3 regions of the Photorhabdus akhurstii genome follow, and region 1 is predicted to be linked to each of the others. Evidence: riboswitches for the same ligand, from Rfam matches in the RefSeq annotation. Region 1 holds a riboswitch; each other region holds the start of a gene.
The links. Region 1 has a riboswitch for thiamine pyrophosphate ahead of thiB (thiamine ABC transporter substrate binding subunit). Riboswitches for the same ligand answer to the same signal wherever they lie in the genome.
Positions count from the first base shown of each region.

Region 2: linked by a shared signal. The riboswitch ahead of thiC (phosphomethylpyrimidine synthase ThiC) and the one ahead of thiB (thiamine ABC transporter substrate binding subunit) in region 1 are both predicted to bind thiamine pyrophosphate.
Region 3: linked by a shared signal. The riboswitch ahead of thiD (bifunctional hydroxymethylpyrimidine kinase/phosphomethylpyrimidine kinase) and the one ahead of thiB (thiamine ABC transporter substrate binding subunit) in region 1 are both predicted to bind thiamine pyrophosphate.

Region 1 covers NZ_CP020335.1:821,566-827,537, forward strand. Annotated here, with positions in the region: gene thiP (thiamine/thiamine pyrophosphate ABC transporter permease ThiP) at 1-1,348, opposite strand, end outside; gene thiB (thiamine ABC transporter substrate binding subunit) at 1,324-2,337, opposite strand; TPP riboswitch at 2,410-2,514, opposite strand; gene rppH (RNA pyrophosphohydrolase) at 2,628-3,158, shown strand; gene ptsP (phosphoenolpyruvate--protein phosphotransferase) at 3,168-5,414, shown strand; gene lgt (prolipoprotein diacylglyceryl transferase) at 5,490-5,972, shown strand, end outside.
Region 2 covers NZ_CP020335.1:516,470-522,441, reverse strand. Annotated here, with positions in the region: partial or broken gene B0X70_RS02265 (ISNCY family transposase) at 232-516, opposite strand; gene B0X70_RS02260 (Rpn family recombination-promoting nuclease/putative transposase) at 572-1,546, opposite strand; TPP riboswitch at 2,275-2,400, shown strand; gene thiC (phosphomethylpyrimidine synthase ThiC) at 2,505-4,442, shown strand; gene thiE (thiamine phosphate synthase) at 4,426-5,076, shown strand; gene B0X70_RS02245 (HesA/MoeB/ThiF family protein) at 5,088-5,837, shown strand; gene thiS (sulfur carrier protein ThiS) at 5,834-5,972, shown strand, end outside.
Region 3 covers NZ_CP020335.1:3,249,012-3,254,983, reverse strand. Annotated here, with positions in the region: gene B0X70_RS14045 (amino acid permease) at 1-113, shown strand, start outside; gene pagP (lipid IV(A) palmitoyltransferase PagP) at 181-804, opposite strand; gene cspE (transcription antiterminator/RNA stability regulator CspE) at 1,408-1,617, shown strand; TPP riboswitch at 1,732-1,824, shown strand; gene thiD (bifunctional hydroxymethylpyrimidine kinase/phosphomethylpyrimidine kinase) at 1,865-2,665, shown strand; gene fbaB (class I fructose-bisphosphate aldolase) at 2,808-3,857, opposite strand; gene tnpA (IS200/IS605 family transposase) at 4,444-4,872, shown strand.

The DNA of each region.
Region 1 (5,972 bases):
GTCGGTTAATACCTTGAATATTCAGGGAGCGACACAGTGGATTATAGTGGGCCGCCAGATCTTTCATTGGATTATCCAGAACTTTCAGCGCATAGGGAATTGCCATTAGTGCGTTGGTTAAAATTACCAGACCATAGGGTGAACGGGGCAGGCCGACGGTATCGTTGAGCAACAGAAAGAATCCTGTTGCCAATACAATGCCCGGCATAGAAAGGATCAACAAACCACTCATTTCCATTGCTTGTCCCCAATGGGGGGAATGACGCAGGTACAACTCACGGCTGCTCCACAGCAGCATCATAGTGAATAAAACACATAATAACCCCGCGCCTAAAGCAATCACCACTGAGGTGATAAATGCCTGCCACAATGCAGGCTGGCGCAATACGTTAAGCAACCCGCTGTTCAGGCCATCCAAGATAACCGCCAATAATGGCGGCACGAGCAGTAATAATGCTGCGATAATTAACAGGCTGTCGCAGATTTTTCTCAACAAAGTGTCCTGTGGATTACGCCATTGCTGTTGGTTGCTGTAGCCGACAGATAGAGCACTGTTAAGCTTCTGGCTGAGGAGCACAAGGCCAAGGCAGCAGGTGATCTGAATCAACGCCAGTAATGCGGCGCGGTTGAGATCGTAGTCATAGCTTAACGCCTGATAGATTGCCAGTTCGACAGTTGTTGCAGCAGGTCCGCCACCTAACGCCAGCACGGTAGCAAAACTGGCGAAACAGAGCATAAAAATCAGTGCGCCAGTGGGCAGGATTTGGCGGCGTAGATAAGGCCATTCAACAAAACGGAAATGTTGCCATTCATTCATACCTAGCTGAGCCGCTAATTGCCGTTGTTCCACCGCGATGTTTTCCAGTGATTGCAGTAAAAGCCGTGTCGCTAGTGGCATATTAAAGAAGATATGTGCCAGCAAAATTCCTGGTAGACCATAAGGGGTGAAATGGTAATCGATGCTGATCCATTCACAGAACTGAGCCAGCCAGCCGGCTCTGCCATAGACCGTCAGAATGCCGAATAGAGCGACCAATACAGGCAAAACCAGCGTCATAGCACATAGGCGGAGAAATAGATTTCGGCCTGGAAAATGACGGCGATAGAGGGCTCTGGAAAGAAAAATAGCCGGGATAACAGAAAACAGCGCCGATAAAAAAGCCTGCCAGAATGTAAAACCCACCACATGCCACAGATAGCTATCTTCCGCCAGTAAAGACCAATTACGTTCAGGTGCATTAAACCAAAGTGCACCGAACGCTAGTAAGGCGACCAATAGTAAAAGACCGGAGGCAATGGCCCCCGGTAACAGACATCGAGCAATCATCGGCTGACAGCGCTTTGCCATGTACGAATCCATTGGTTACGGTATTTTGCGACTTCTTCTGCGGGATATTGCAGCGATTTTTCAGGTATTGAAAGCTGTGAATACACTTCTGGAAGTGGGATATCAATGACCGGATACATCCAGTTAGTGGTTGGAATTTCCTGTTGGAAAGCTGGGGTCAGCATAAACTGCATAAATTTCTGGGCAAGCTCTGGTTGCTTACTGGAGGCCAGTTGTGCGGCCACTTCGATTTGCAGGTAATGACCTTCATTAAAGGTAGCGGCAGCATAATCGTCTGTCTTCTCAGATAAGAGGTGGTAGCCCGGTGAAGAGGTATAGCTTAGTACCAGATCGCCTTCTCCTTTCAGGAACAGACCGTAAGCTTCACTCCAGCCTTTGGTAACAGTTAGTGTTTTCTTTGCCAGTTTTTTCCAGGCTTGTGGGGCATCATCACCATAAATTTTCTGCATCCATAGCAGCAAACCTTGCCCCGGTGTGCTGGTGCGAGGATCTTGATAGATCACTTTCCAATTATTGTGGCTGTTGATTAGCTCATCCATGCTTTTTGGCGGATTTGGCAAACTCTTTTTGTTGTAAATGAAAGCAAAATAGCCATAGTCATAAGGAATAAATATCTGGTTATGCCATGACACCGGCAGCGCCAGCTTGCTGATATCCACTTGACTTTCAGTGAACAGCCCCGTTTGTTGAGCTGCTTGAATCAAGTTGTTATCCAACCCAAGAATAATATCGGCAGCAGTACGCTTTCCTTCCATTCTTAGGCGATTGAGCAAAGAAACACCATCTTCCAGAGCAACCAGTTTCAGTTCACAGTCACATTCAGCTTCAAAGGCTTTTTTAATTGCGGGTCCGGGACCCCATTCTGCGGCAAAAGAGTCATAGGTATAGACCGTTAATACCGGCTTAGCCTGTACAACCTGACTCAATAGCAACATAGGGGCTGATAGGGCCGTCAGTACGATTAATTTGGAAAATAACGTCTTAAACACTTTGCTCTCCTTACATTAAGAGGATTGGCAAAGGATTTGAGGAAGCGCTAAACGGCAAAATAACGTTTGTGAAATAGTTAGCAGCTCAAATCCCTACGCCGGTATTAGCCGGATCAGGTTCGGCGGGTTTACTCTCAGCAAGGCTGTTTTAAACAGCCAGCACCCCGTTGAGATGGCGCTATTGTAGAGATTTAGCTAGCGACTGCAAAGTCCAATGATAGAGGTTTACCACTTGAGGGTAGTGTGAAACAATTAGTCATCTTTCAAATTTAGTTTATCGAGGTAGTCTGGTGATCGATGATGATGGCTACCGCCCGAATGTAGGAATTGTAATTTGTAATCGGCAAGGCCAGGTTTTGTGGGCGCGGCGTTATGGGCAGCATTCCTGGCAATTTCCTCAAGGGGGCATTAATCCGGGGGAATCACCAGAACAGGCTATGTACCGGGAACTGTATGAAGAAGTGGGTTTAGGTCGGAAAGATGTACGCGTTCTGGCTTCTACTCGTAATTGGTTGCGTTACAAATTACCCAAGCGTTTGGTGCGTTGGGATACTCGACCTGTCTGTATCGGTCAAAAACAGCGGTGGTTTTTATTACAACTGCTCTGTAATGAAGAAGATATTAATGTGCAACACAGTAATACCCCGGAGTTCGATGGTTGGCGTTGGGTCAGCTATTGGTATCCTGTCCGGCAGGTTGTCTCTTTTAAGCGTGATGTTTATCGGCGCGTGATGAAAGAGTTTTCTTCGGTTGTCATGCCAATGCAGGAAAGCTCATCTCTGCCACGTTCTTCGTATTCTTATCGTCGCAAAAGAAGTTAGGTGAGTTCTATGCTCATGCGCTTACGGGAAATTGTTGAAAAAGTTGCTATGGCAACCAATCTGGCCGAAGCGCTTGAGCTATTGGTGAACGAGACCTGTCTGGCGATGAACACGGATGTCTGTTCTATCTATCTTGCTGATCATCAACGGCGGTGTTATTACCTGATGGCAACCCGAGGGTTGAGGAAACCCCGGGGAAGGGCTGTCAGTTTGGCTTTTGGTGAGGGAGTCGTCGGACAAGTTGGTCAATTGTCTGAACTGATTAATCTGGCTGATATTCGCAGCCATCCAAGTTTCAAATATTTGCCTCAAGTGAAAGAGGATAGCTTCCGCGCGTTTTTGGGCGTTCCGGTGGTCTATCGCCGCCAGTTGCAAGGTGTTTTAGTCGTTCAGCAGCAGGAACAACGCCTGTTTAATGAAACCGAAGAGTCCTTTATGGTGACTCTTGCGACACAACTGGCGGTGATCCTTGTTCAAGCTCAGACTAAGGGATTGTTTGGTCAGTATCGGCAAACCAGAATTAAAGCGCTGGCAATTTCCAATGGCATCGTGATGGCTCAGGGATGGCAAGATTGTTCCCAACCCTCACTTGACCAAATTTTTGAAGCTTCAACCCTTGATCATGCAGCAGAACGTTCTCGTTTGATTCAGGCACTTGAAGATGCAACAGCAGAATGTCGTCGGCTCAGTAAACGTTTTACCGCGGGTTCTCAAAAAGAGAGTGCTGCAATTTTTAATCTTTATTCCTACCTTTTGAATGACCCTCAGTTGAAACAAGATCTGTTCTCCTGTGTTGAACAGGGATCTGTTGCGCAATGGGCGGTTAAACAAGTTATTGAGAAATACGCAGAACAATTTGCCAGCTTGCAGGATGCTTATATGCGGGAAAGGGCATCAGATCTACGGGCGCTTGGGCAGCGATTACTATTTCATCTTGATGATTCACTGACTGCCAGCCATCAATGGCCTGAATGGTTTATTCTGGTTGCAGATGAACTGAGTGCCAACCTATTGGCAGAAGTGCCGCAAGAAAGATTAGCAGGAGTTATTGTTCGTGATGGCGCTACCCATTCACACTCTGCCATATTGGTACGTGCAATGGGTATCCCGGCCATTATGGGGGCAGATATCCAGCCGGAACTCCTGCACAATCGTATGCTGATTCTTGATGGTTTCCGTGGAGAAGTTTTTATTGAACCTGAACCACTGATTTCGCAGGAATATAAACAGATTATTGAGGAAGAAAAAGCACTGAGCAAACTGGCTGAGGGGGATGTTGATCAGGAAGCGCGGCTCAAAAGTGGTGAACGCATTCTGGTTCAGCTTAATGCAGGTTTAAGCCTGAAATATGAGTTACAAATCAGTAGCAGTATTGATGGTGTTGGACTCTATCGCACCGAAATACCCTTTATGTTGCACAGTGGTTTCCCGTCAGAAGATGAACAAAAAGCGCGTTATCAGGAAATGTTGCAATTATTTCCCGATAAACCGGTGGTATTACGTACACTTGATATCGGTGCGGATAAACAACTGCCTTATATGCCGATTAGCGAAGATAACCCTTGTTTGGGATGGCGTGGTATACGGGTGACGTTGGATCAACCGGAGATTTTTCTTATTCAGCTTAGGGCAATGCTCAGAGCTAATGCTGACACGGGCAATCTGAAAATCCTGTTGCCAATGGTGACGAATGTAGAAGAAATTGATGAAGCTAAGCGATTAGTAGACAGGGCGAAAGAGGAAGTCGAGCAAATTCTGGCGTGTCAAATACCTATGCCTCAACTTGGTGTAATGATTGAGGTTCCTTCGATGATTTTTCTGTTGCCACAACTCAAAAACAGAGTTGATTTTGTGTCTATTGGCACCAATGACCTAACGCAGTATCTATTGGCGGTGGATCGGAATAACACCTACGTCGCCTCTCTTTATGATTGTTTGCATCCGGCGGTGATTCGGGCATTAAAACTGGTATTTGAAAATAGCCAACGAGTAGGTCTTACGATCAGTATTTGTGGTGAAATGGCAGGAACCCCGATGGGTGCGTTATTATTGATTGGTCTTGGCTATCGTAGCCTGAGTATGAGTGGTTGTAGTGTGCCAAGAATTAAGTATTTATTGCGTCATCTGGAGATGGCTCAGGTTGAAAAATTAATGGCCGAAATATTACAAGCTGAAACCAGCCTAAGAGTAAAGGAGCTATCAGCAACATTTATGGAGCAGCATGGGGTTGGCGGTTTGGTCAGAGGTAGCATTTAATCCGTTTAACCGCCTGTGCTATGATTCTCAATCACTTGCCTTAGGGCATTAACGCTAAATATTAAGTGGGGAAAGATGAGTAACAGCTACCTGGCATTTCCTAATATTGACCCGGTTATTTTTTCAATAGGTCCAATAGCCCTCCATTGGTATGGTTTCATGTACTTGGTTGGGTTTGTATTCGCCATGTGGCTAGCGACACGCAGAGCAGCGAAACCCAATAGTGGTTGGACGAAAAACGAAGTAGAGAACTTACTTTATGCAGGTTTTGCTGGCGTATTTGTTGGCGGCCGTTTGGGCTACGTCCTGTTTTATAATTTCCCTGCCTTTCTCGACAACCCGCTTTATTTGTTTAAAGTTTGGGACGGTGGCATGTCTTTCCACGGTGGTTTGATGGGGGTTATCTGCGCAATGTGGTGGTTTGGTCGCAGAACGAAACGCCATTTCTTACAAGTTGCCGACTTCATTGCACCGTTAGTCCCTTTTGGCTTAGGCATGGGGAGAATCGGTAATTTTATTAATGGCGAGTTGTGGGGACGCGTCACCTTGGATACGCCG
Region 2 (5,972 bases), 310 kb from region 1:
TTTCCATAATCCCATCTATACCCGTTATCTTTCAACAGGCAACCCAATTGCTGGGGAGAATATTGCAATAAAATTGAGGTCTTGACGAAACAAAGCAAGTCATTTTGTTTCCGCAAACAACCCACCTAATCGCGTTCCCTATGCTCTTAAGGTGTCATTTCGCTCCCTATAAATAAAAACAAAAATGCCGATCTTGAATATCGGCATTTTACTGTAAAAGAGAAGATTAATTTAATGCTTTAACGCTTCAATTTTATCCCGGCTTAGTCCGGTACTGGTGACAATAATATCCAAACTCACGCCATGCCGTAATAAGGCACGAGCCGTTTCCACTTTACCTTTCTCTCGGCCTAGCTCAATACCTTCTTCTCGACCTAGTTCAATACCACGCTCAAGCCCTTTTTGTTCAAGCTGTTCTGCAATAGTCATCAACATCGTTTCATGCTCCGGAGATTGTTCAATCAGTTGATGGACAAATTGGGAGAGATCCAGCGTATGCCCACTCAGTAAAAATAAAAACAAAAATGCCGATCTTGAATATCGGCATTTTGCTGTAAAAGAGAAGATGAATTTAATGCTTTAACGCTTCAATTCTATCCCGGCTCAGTCCGGTACTGGTGACAATAATGTCTAAACTCACGCCATGCCGTAATAAGGCACGAGCCGTTTCCACTTTACCTTTCTCTCGGCCTAGTTCAATACCTTCCTCTCGACCTAGCTCAATACCTTTCTCTCGGCCTAGCTCAATACCTTCTTCTCGGCCTAGTTCAATACCACGCTCAAGCCCTTTTTGTTCAAGCTGTTCTGCAATAGTCATCAACATCGTTTCATGCTCCGGAGATTGTTCAATCAGTTGATGGACAAATTGGGAGAGATCCAGCGTATGCCCATTCAGTAAAATATAGCGTAACACCACATTGCGCTGTTCGGTTGTATTATACCCTGCATTCAAGAGTTCCACCAATTGGAGGAGCCATTCCTGCATATCCCGGCAGCGGATGTGTTTTTGCACCAGTTCCATCAGGGCAACGCCTTTATGCGTCAGGATCTCTTCATCGCTGAGCGCACTGACGTCCACCAACGGAAACGCCTGATGGTATAAACGGGCAGCCTGTTCAGGGAGCGTAAAACAATCCAGCCACCGGTTTGAGTAAGGATATGGCCGAACCTCCCCATGATAAAACAGCAGCGGCGCCACCAAAGGGAGTTCAGCATGGCCTTTTTTCAGGTGAGCCGCCATAGCTGACATGGCATAATGCATCAGCCGCCAGGCCATCAGCGGGTCAGGGGTGGACTGATGCTCAATCAGACAATAGATATAGCCCTGTCCCCGGACCGTTTCAACCGAGTACAGCACATCACTGTGCAGTTGACGTAAATGCCGATCCACAAAACTGCCGGACTCCAGTTTCAATGTGGCTAAATCACACAACAACTGAACCTCTTCGGGCAGATAAAGGGATAAAAACTCTTTGGCCGTTTCAGGCTGCGTTAAAAAATGCTTGAATAACGAATCATGGTGAGGCTGTTTTTCTTTCTTTGCCACAATCTGTTTCTCTGTCTTTATCAGTTAGTCATTACCACTCATTGTCAAGGTATAGTATTTCTACCAAGTTACAAAAAACATTGTCTCAGATTTCCTCAGGCAAATCTTTATCGAATGCATTAATAGAAGAGCCTAAAGAATAAAATATCAGAAAATAAAAAACGATCAAATATTATATTTACAACAACTACTTTATGAAATCCATTCATTTAAATGAATTTTTAACTTGCATTCGCATAATAACCTCCCTCATCAAAATATCGATTACTTATATGTCCGTTAATCTTGGATGTTCAGATCGAAAAAATTGGACTGAATTCCCGCCAGATGATCTATTATCTCTTTTGTATCCAAAAATTTTTTCAATGCAGTATTAAACCGTAATCTAATTTCTTCCTCATAAATATCGAAATATATATTAGACATTTTATATAAAATTTGACAAATACAGTTAGGTACAAAATAGGCATGAAATATATCGAACATTGGTCCACCATCTTCATGAAACAACCCAACCCGACAATGGTAATTTAACTTTAACCACTTTAGATGAATCAAAGTTTTTCATGCCTTATTTCCTTAACAAGTTGTAGTTAAAAAATTAATAAACATGACAAATCGATCACAAAACAATCAGCAACATAGCTAAAAAAAATTAACCTGGTCACTGTAAATACTTTCAATCAGTAAGGGTTGTAGTTTTCATAATCCCTTCTATACTACTGTTTGCTTTCTTGTCGGAGTGCCTAGCGTAAGCTGTTTTATCGCAGCATACACAGGCTGAGACCGTTAATTCGGGATCCGCGGAACCTGATCGGGTTAATACCCGCGAAGGGAACAAGAGTAATCAACCGCTGTTAGCCCACCCAATTTTTTACGGGCCTGTCCAGCCATCAACCATTACTCCCTGCGAGCTCCAGACAAGCAACTTTCCCAATAACACAGTTAGGAATTTGCTATGTCTCATAATACTTTTATCCCTACAACCGATATTTCACCAAAACCCAATCCGGCACGCCCGCGTAAAGCTCAACGCGATGCCGCTCAGGAATTTATTAATTCTATTCAGGGCGTGACGTTCCCAAATTCACGACGAATTTATCTTCAAGGTTCCCGTGACGATATCCAAGTTCCAATGCGCGAAATTCAGTTATCGCCCACGTTAATTGGCGGAACCAAAGAAGAGCCTCAGTATGAGGAAAATGAAGCCATTCCGGTTTATGATACTTCCGGCGCTTATGGCGATCCTGATGCCAAACTGGATGTACATGTAGGGTTAACCAAGCTACGCCAACCGTGGATCGATGAACGCCAAGATACTGAACCTGTTGCCGCCCTCGGCTCCGATTTTACTCAGCAACGCCTGGCGGATGCCGGTCTCGATCATTTACGTTTCAATCATCGCCCCCATCCATTAAAAGCCCATGAAGGCAAATGCGTTACTCAACTGCACTATGCCCGCAAAGGCATCATCACACCGGAAATGGAATTTATCGCACTGCGGGAAAATATGGGGCGCGAACGTATCCACGGTGATGTGCTACGCCAACAACATGCTGGACAAAGTTTTGGCGCTCAGTTGCCGGAAAATATCACACCAGAATTTGTCCGTCAGGAAGTCGCAGCCGGTCGGGCTATTATTCCTGCCAATATTAATCACCCTGAATCAGAACCGATGATTATTGGCCGCAATTTTCTGGTTAAGGTTAACGCTAATATCGGTAATTCTTCCGTCACCTCTTCTATTGAGGAAGAAGTAGAAAAGTTAATCTGGTCTACTCGCTGGGGCGCAGATACGGTCATGGATCTCTCCACAGGCCGTTATATCCACGAAACCCGCGAATGGATCTTACGTAATAGCCCGGTACCTATCGGCACAGTCCCTATTTATCAGGCGCTGGAGAAAGTCAATGGCGTCGCGGAAAATCTCACCTGGGAAATGTTCCGTGATACCTTGCTGGAACAAGCGGAACAAGGAGTTGATTACTTCACCATTCATGCCGGTGTATTACTGCGCTATGTACCGATGACAGCCAAACGCCTCACCGGGATTGTCTCCCGCGGTGGTTCAATTATGGCGAAATGGTGTCTGTCTCATCATCAAGAAAACTTCCTCTACCAACATTTCCATGAAATTTGTGAAATCTGCGCCGCTTATGATGTTTCCCTATCATTGGGAGACGGTCTGCGCCCCGGTTCTATTCAGGATGCTAATGATGAAGCGCAGTTTGCAGAACTGCACACATTAGGTGAACTGACCAAAATTGCCTGGGAATATGATGTTCAGGTGATGATAGAAGGTCCTGGGCATATTCCTATGCAGATGATCCGCCGCAATATAACGGAAGAATTAGAGCATTGTCACGAAGCCCCTTTCTATACTCTTGGCCCACTGACAACAGATATTGCACCGGGTTATGACCATTTTACTTCCGGTATCGGCGCAGCCATGATTGGCTGGTTTGGCTGCGCCATGCTCTGTTATGTGACGCCAAAAGAGCATCTCGGTTTGCCAAACAAAGACGATGTTAAACAAGGGCTGATTACCTACAAAATCGCTGCTCATGCCGCCGATCTCGCCAAAGGTCATCCCGGCGCACAAATCCGCGATAACGCGATGTCCAAAGCACGTTTTGAATTTCGTTGGGAAGATCAATTTAATCTGGCGCTCGATCCCGATACTGCTCGCGCCTATCACGATGAAACTTTGCCACAAGCGTCCGGAAAAATTGCGCATTTCTGTTCTATGTGTGGACCTAAATTCTGCTCTATGAAGATTTCTCAGGAAGTACGCGATTACGCCGCAGGTATGGAACAGATGTCTGAAGCATTCCGCGCCCACGGTGGCGAGTTGTATCACAGCGTAGAGGATGTATCCCATGAACAATCTGCCTAACGCGCCATTTGCCCCAACTGAATACAAATTGGGCCTATATCCCGTCGTGGATTCGCTAGAGTGGATTTCCCGTTTGTTAAAAGCAGGCGTCACCACAATTCAGTTGAGAATTAAAGATCGACCAGAAGATCAGGTGGAAGAAGATATTCAGCAAGCCATTATGCTCAGTCGCCAATACAACGCTCGTTTGTTTATCAACGACTACTGGCGACTGGCAATAAAGCACGGCGCTTATGGTGTCCATCTTGGGCAGGAAGATTTAGTTATCGCTGATCTGAACGCCATCCAAACAGCGGGATTGCGGTTAGGAATCTCTACCCACGATGAACAAGAGCTGACTCGAGCAAAATCCCTGCGTCCATCTTATATCGCTCTCGGCCATATTTTCCCAACCACGACCAAAGAGATGCCATCTTCCCCGCAAGGACTGGCAGCCCTGAAACGGCAGGTAGAAAGCACGCCAGACTATCCCACTGTCGCCATCGGAGGCATCTCTCTTGAACGCGTACCGGATGTCATTGCAACGGGAGTCGGCAGTGTGGCACTGGTTAGTGCCATTACCAAAGCAAAAGATTGGCGTCAGGCAACCGCACAACTGCTTCATCTGGTTGAAGGCGTTGAATTGAAGGGATAGAGGAGGTTCTTATGTTAAATGATCAAGAATTTATGCGTTACAGCCGACAACTGTTACTCGAAGATATCGGCCCGGAAGGGCAGGAAAAACTGAAATCCAGCCGCGTACTGATTGTCGGACTGGGAGGGCTAGGCGCTCCCGCTTCTCTCTATCTGGCCGGGGCAGGTGTGGGAACAATTTATCTCGCTGATGATGACCAATTGCACATTTCCAATTTACAACGGCAAATACTTTACCGCACCGAAGAGATCCCTGCCGCAAAAGCTGAACTTGCAGCCAATCAACTCAATGCATTGAATCCGCTGATAAGAACAATGGTCCTTAATCAACGACAGGACCTGGAATCTCTGACAACAATCGTGAAGCAAGTCGATCTGGTTCTCGATTGCTGTGACAACATGACAACCCGCCACGCTATCAATGCCGCTTGTGTGGCAACACGAAAGCCATTGATTAGCGGCAGTGCTGTCGGTTTTAGCGGCCAACTTATGGTATTTGAACCCCCTTATCTTCATGGCTGCTATAGCTGTCTCTACCCTGAACAGGAAGAACCACTACGAAATTGCCGGACTGCGGGTGTATTAGGTCCGGTAGTCGGTATCATCGGCACATTACAGGCATTGGAAGCCATCAAAATGTTAACCGGGCTTCCTTCCCCGTTAAGCGGCAAGCTCCGACTGTTTGATGGTAAACAGCAAAGCTGGAGCACACTACAACTTAACCCGTCGCAACAATGCCCGATTTGCAGAGATATTGCATGAAAATTACGGTAAACGACCAGCCGATGGAGCTTATGGCTCCTCTGGCTATACAGCAATTGCTAGAACAACTTAAACAAACACAACCGGGAATGGCACTGGCTATTAATCAAACCATTATTCCGCGTTCAGAGTGGA
Region 3 (5,972 bases), 2.4 Mb from region 1:
ACAGCATCCGTATTTCAGTCATTCTGATGCCATTCTGGGTGGGTGTGTTATGGATTGGGTTTTTAATGTCTCGTTCCCGCCGTGATAAAATGAGAGCACAGGAGCAGGGATAACATATATTTGGATTATCTCTATGAAGATACCAGGCTGATATTACACAGCCTGGTATTTTTTATCCAGTTACCATTGCCAACGTAACCAAGCGAAGAGGACGTTACCGTTATTATATGTGCCGGGAATATATGTCCCTTGCAGCGATAACCGATCATATTCTATGGAGAATAACGGTAGTGGCAGTGGAATAGGGACATAATAATAATCATGACGAGCTGTAACGCTTAAAGTGAAACCGATTCCCATTCGGAAACCATCTAAATCACCGGGTATCCACATTTTCTGAAATCCATAGCCAACGATGGGTTCCAAACGGTTATGAGAATCCATAAAAGCCATTGCATAAAGGGAATGCCAATCATTGTCTTGGTCGTAACGATATTTACCATAGCCGAAACCCCAGGGCCGCTCATTATATCTATCGATTTTCTCTTTATCGTAGGTATGCCTGTTATGCCAAGTAATTACCGGCAGATAAAGTTCATTGTCGGGTGCATTCCAGGTGAGAGCGACATTATTGTTGAATTTTTCCCATAAACTACCTGAATTGTTGCTATAACCGAGCGGTGTGTGTGATTGAGTCGTTGCTAATGATTTATTAGCAGTATTTGCTGTTGCTGCCAACACTGTCCCAGATGAGACTAAAAGAGTGGCTGATAGGGTACAGGCTGTGGTTAAATCAAACTTCATTATTTATTGCTCCAAATTTCCCGACGACATAAATTGGGAAGATCCTGCGCATCACGTAAAATATGACAAACATCTAAATTCAGGAATTCTACTCTTGCTATTTTCAATAAAAGTTAAACGAAAAATTAATATTAAGATGTGATAGGTATTAACTGGGTATATTTAATACTGATATTTTAGTCGACTAATATTGGGAGTGTGTTGATTTTTTCTTTCACCCAAACAGTAGAGATTGGCCTCTGTGAACATACTAATAGATATAAAAAATCTAATAATAAGATAGGCAAAATAAATTAGAATTTTTTATGTTATCTGGGGTTTTGTTGAATGGATAAACTGTAAGCTAATTAGGATAACCTTGGATTTTCAAATTTTTGCAGTTATGTTAAACAATAATTGTTGTTAAGAATTTTAAATATGTGCGTTAGCTCCATAGCTGATAAAAAATGGCTTGCCATCATATTAAGAATATGTGATAAATCGTTCGGGTAAACGAGGTACGGTTCTGTTATACAGTTCTGTTAATAGCAGCAACTTGCTCTAGTTTTTATGTTGCGCCGAAACGGCGAATTAGAATTAAGTGATCCAAAGGAAATTCTTAAAATGGCAAAAATCACTGGTACTGTAAAGTGGTTCAACGAATCAAAAGGTTTTGGCTTTATTACTCCTGCTGATGGTAGCAAAGATGTGTTTGTACATTTTAGCGCTATTCAGAGCGAGGGTTTTAAAACTCTGGCGGAAGGCCAAAAAGTTGAGTTTGAAATTCAGGACGGTCAGAAAGGTCCTTCTGCGGCAAACGTCACTACAGCATAACTTCTTTTTGTCGATCATTTTGGATTGACGAAGTAAATTTGTTGTCTGATTGGTTTTTTACTGGCAACAATGACATACCGATATCACCCTGTTGGTTATCTGATAGGGTGTTTTTGTTTTGGCTCGGGGCGCTCTTTATTGAGCTGAGATGAACCCGTAATACCTGATCTGGATAATGCCAGCGTAGGGAAGTCATGGTGTCTTTTCCTGATACTTGCTTTTCTTTTGCTGGTTGGAAGAGGTGCTTATGATGAGAATCAATTTACTGACAATTGCCGGTACTGATCCTAGCGGCGGTGCCGGCATTCAAGCTGACCTAAAAACTTTCTCTGCACTTGGTGCTTATGGCACAACAGTAATGACAGCGCTTGTTGCGCAAAATACCTGTGGTGTGCAATCCATTTATGATATCGATCCTACTTTTGTTGCGGCACAGCTTGAATCTGTGCTGTCAGATATCAGAATTGATAGCGCTAAGATAGGCATGTTATCTAATGCAGCCAACGTTGTCGTTGTTGCTGATGCAATAAGTCGTTATTCCGTTCCTTATGTTGTATTGGATACGGTAATGATTGCGAAAAGTGGCGATCCGTTGCTGGCGCCGGAAGCGGTTTCCGAGGTTGTTGAACGATTATTACCGAAGGTTTCGTTGATTACCCCAAATTTGCCGGAAGCCGCAGCGATATTAAAGTGCTCTGTAGCAAAAACCGAAACGGACATGCAAAAACAGGGGCGTGAATTATTATCGCTAGGATGCGAAGCCGTTTTACTGAAAGGCGGGCACCTTACAGAGCATGAAAGCCCTGATTGGCTGTTTACTGTTGAGGGTGAATGGCGTTTTACTGCGCCCAGAATCAATACGCGCCATACACATGGTACAGGGTGTACGCTCTCTGCTGCGCTGGCTGCTTTGCGTCCACGTTACTCGAATTGGCAGACAACCCTGCCTGTTGCCAAATCATACCTCCAGGCGGCATTAGAACAGGCGGACTCGTTAGAGGTAGGAAAAGGCATTGGGCCTGTGCACCATTTTCATCAGTGGTGGTGAGAATAACTGATTGGCGTTTTCGGGATTAGGTGAGAAAGTGATAATGAATAAGAAGAGTAAGGTATTTATACTGTGAGAGCAGTATAACTCAACATTGGCAGCGACCTACTATCTACTCATTATCACCGGCGACAAGCTTGATTTACGCGATAGTCACTTGCTTATCCAGATAGACATCTTGAACCGCATTAATCAGTTCAATACCCTCTTTCATGGATTTTTTGAACGCTTTACGACCGAGGATTAGCCCCATACCGCCTGCGCGTTTATTAATGACGGCGGTACGAACGGAGTCACTCAAATCACTATTACCGGATGCACCACCTGAGTTAATCATACCGGCGCGCCCCATGTAGCAGTTAGCTATCTGATAACGGACCAGATCGATAGGATGGTCGCTAGTCAAATTAGTGTAAACACGTTTATCGGTATGACCAAAACCAATTGCAGTATAGCCGCCATTATTTTCGGCCATTTTCTGTTTAACGATATCGGCACCGATAGTGACGGCCAAATGGTTAGCCTGACCTGTTAGGTCCGCACTGGAGTGATAATCTATCCCCTCTTTTTTGAAGGTAGAATTACGCAGGTAGGCCCACAATACCGTTACCATGCCCAATTCATGCGCCCGTTTAAAGGCGGCTGAAATTTCCTCAATTTGACGCCGTGATTCAATAGAGCCAAAGTAAATCGTTGCGCCAACGGCAACAGCACCCATCTCAAATGCTTGTTCAACACTGGCATATAAAGTTTGATCATATTGGGCGGGATAGCTCAGTGCTTCATTGTGGTTCAGTTTAACCAAAAATGGGATCTTATGAGCATAACGACGAGAAACAGAGGATAACACGCCATAAGTAGAGGCAACACAGTTACAGCCGGCTTCGATAGCCAGTTCAACGATATTTTTGGGATCGAAATAGAGAGGATTCGCTGCAAAAGAAGCGGCAGCAGAATGTTCTACTCCTTGGTCCACCGGCAAAATAGATAAATAACCAGTGCCTCCAAGACGACCATGATTTAACAATGTTTGCATGGAACGCAAAACTGTATTGGGTCGGTTATTGTCGATCATTACTCGGTCAACAAAATCGGAGCCTGGCAGATAGAGATTTTCACTTGGGATGGTATTACAACGATGTTGCAATAAACTGTCCGCATCTTTGCCTAACAACTTAGCGATATCAGTCATGTTTTACTCCAGTTATGAAAAGATATCATTGATTGTCATTTATCCTTTTTAGGATAACAAGTTGTATTGGGAGGGAAGTGGTAGTGGATCGCTTCAGGTGGGGGGGATAAAGAGAATTTTATTACTTGGAAAGTGGCTATTTAGCGCAAGAGTGACATGACCATTCTTTAGGGGATATAGGGGCGAAAGCGTAAGCTCTTTATGTGTTGGGTTATATATTTTTGTAATTCTTATTGCTTGCTAGCAGACAATTTTCTTGGATAAGATAAAGAGATGTATGAGATTTAATACTGATAAAGAATAAATTATTCATTGTATTTATGACATTGATATTGATTGGGTTTTGATAAATTGCAATATCAATATAGTTAAACTGATCGTCTTTGTTGATATTGTTAATATTTCCTTTGCTTTTATTATTCAACAATGAAATGTTTTCATTATAGATTGGATATATATTATTGTTTCTATAAAGTTTCGGGGGGGATAATTTATATTTTATTTATTCTTCCATATGAAAGGTTAAAACCACCGACTTTAGTCGGTCAGCTTTAGCTGAGATACTGTGTTGCATGGGAGGTGCAACATGGATTACAGATACGGTAGTCACACAGTATTTCAGATTGAATACCATTTTGTGTGGGTAACGAAATACAGGCACAAAGTGCTGATAGGTGAAGTAGCAATACGGGTGCGCGAGTTAGTTCGTCAGACATGTGAAGCATTTGAAATCAGGATATTAAAAGGGGTCGTGAGCAAAGATCATGTTCACATACTGGTGAATAGTCCCCCGACATTATCTCCCTCAGAAATCATGAGGAGACTGAAGGGAAGGACAGCGAGTAAGTTGTTTGAAGAGTTTTCGCATCTAAAGAAACGCTACTGGGGTCAGCATTTTTGGGGCAGAGGCTATTTTTGTGCGACGGTGGGTCAGTTAACGGAAGAGATGATAAAGGCTTATCTGGAGCATCATTTTGAACCAAACCCGGATGATAACTTCAGGATGGACAATTGACGCATCGTTCAGCCGATGCGTATCCGGACTTTCAGTCCGTTAATCACTAACCCACCGACTTTAGTCGGTGGTTGTTGAGTTTAGGTTTTTATCTATGCAGATTATATATTATAAATTTAACTATTTCTCTTTATCAATATCAAAAAAAGGAAATAAATTTATTATCGTAAATCTCTATCTATTAGTGCCTTTTTATTTATGAAAGAATTAATCCTTTAGTTATTGTTCTTTATTGATTTATAATATTACAATGTTGTTGGATAGAATTGATAAGATTGTTAGGTGATTTTGGAGTAAAAACTAATGTTAATTTATCATTCTCAATAAATAACTCATTGATTAATATTAAATTGTTTCATTGTTTGCGTGATTTAATTAACCGATAAATAAAGTCATTCTTTATATTTTACTATTTATATCGCTACACTTAATGTTTTATTACATGAGTCTTTTATAAAGATACAATATGTTTTTCTATTATTTAAATGAGTTTTACAAGGTTAGGTGTTCATATTTTATTTACAGCTATTGATATAAATTTAATTGGTTTTAATTGTTCGTGTTAATAATTTTTTATTTTGTCAATTGAGTTATAACCATGTTTCAATATTGTACATGATAAATAACCATTTTTGGCATCAATGTTTTTAAATCCACATAATTCTGTAAGCAACAGTCAATATGGTTATTTATTCTTTCTTAAAAGTGATAATAATATAAAATAATAATTATACTAAATTCTTAGTTTTAACTTGTATTTATCCATTAATTAACTAATTGAAAAATACATCAATATAATTTGATTTTGTCACAGGTAGAAAATTTCTCATGTTTTTATTACCAATAGTGACATTTAGGTTTCTTTCATTTGCCAAGAGTGATTTCTTATTACATTTCTTCTTTAGTAATTTGTTTGCAAACGATGTTTTATAAAGTTATTGGCTCTATTGATATAGGTTAAGAGTTTGATAGATAAAGGTTGAATGTCTATTGCTGTTACTCGCTAAGCTAATTTTTCCTGATGTTATTGTTAGGTGATATTTTTCATGCTGGTTCGGTGTAAAAATGGGTTTCTATAGTTTTTTTGTTTACTGAACAGC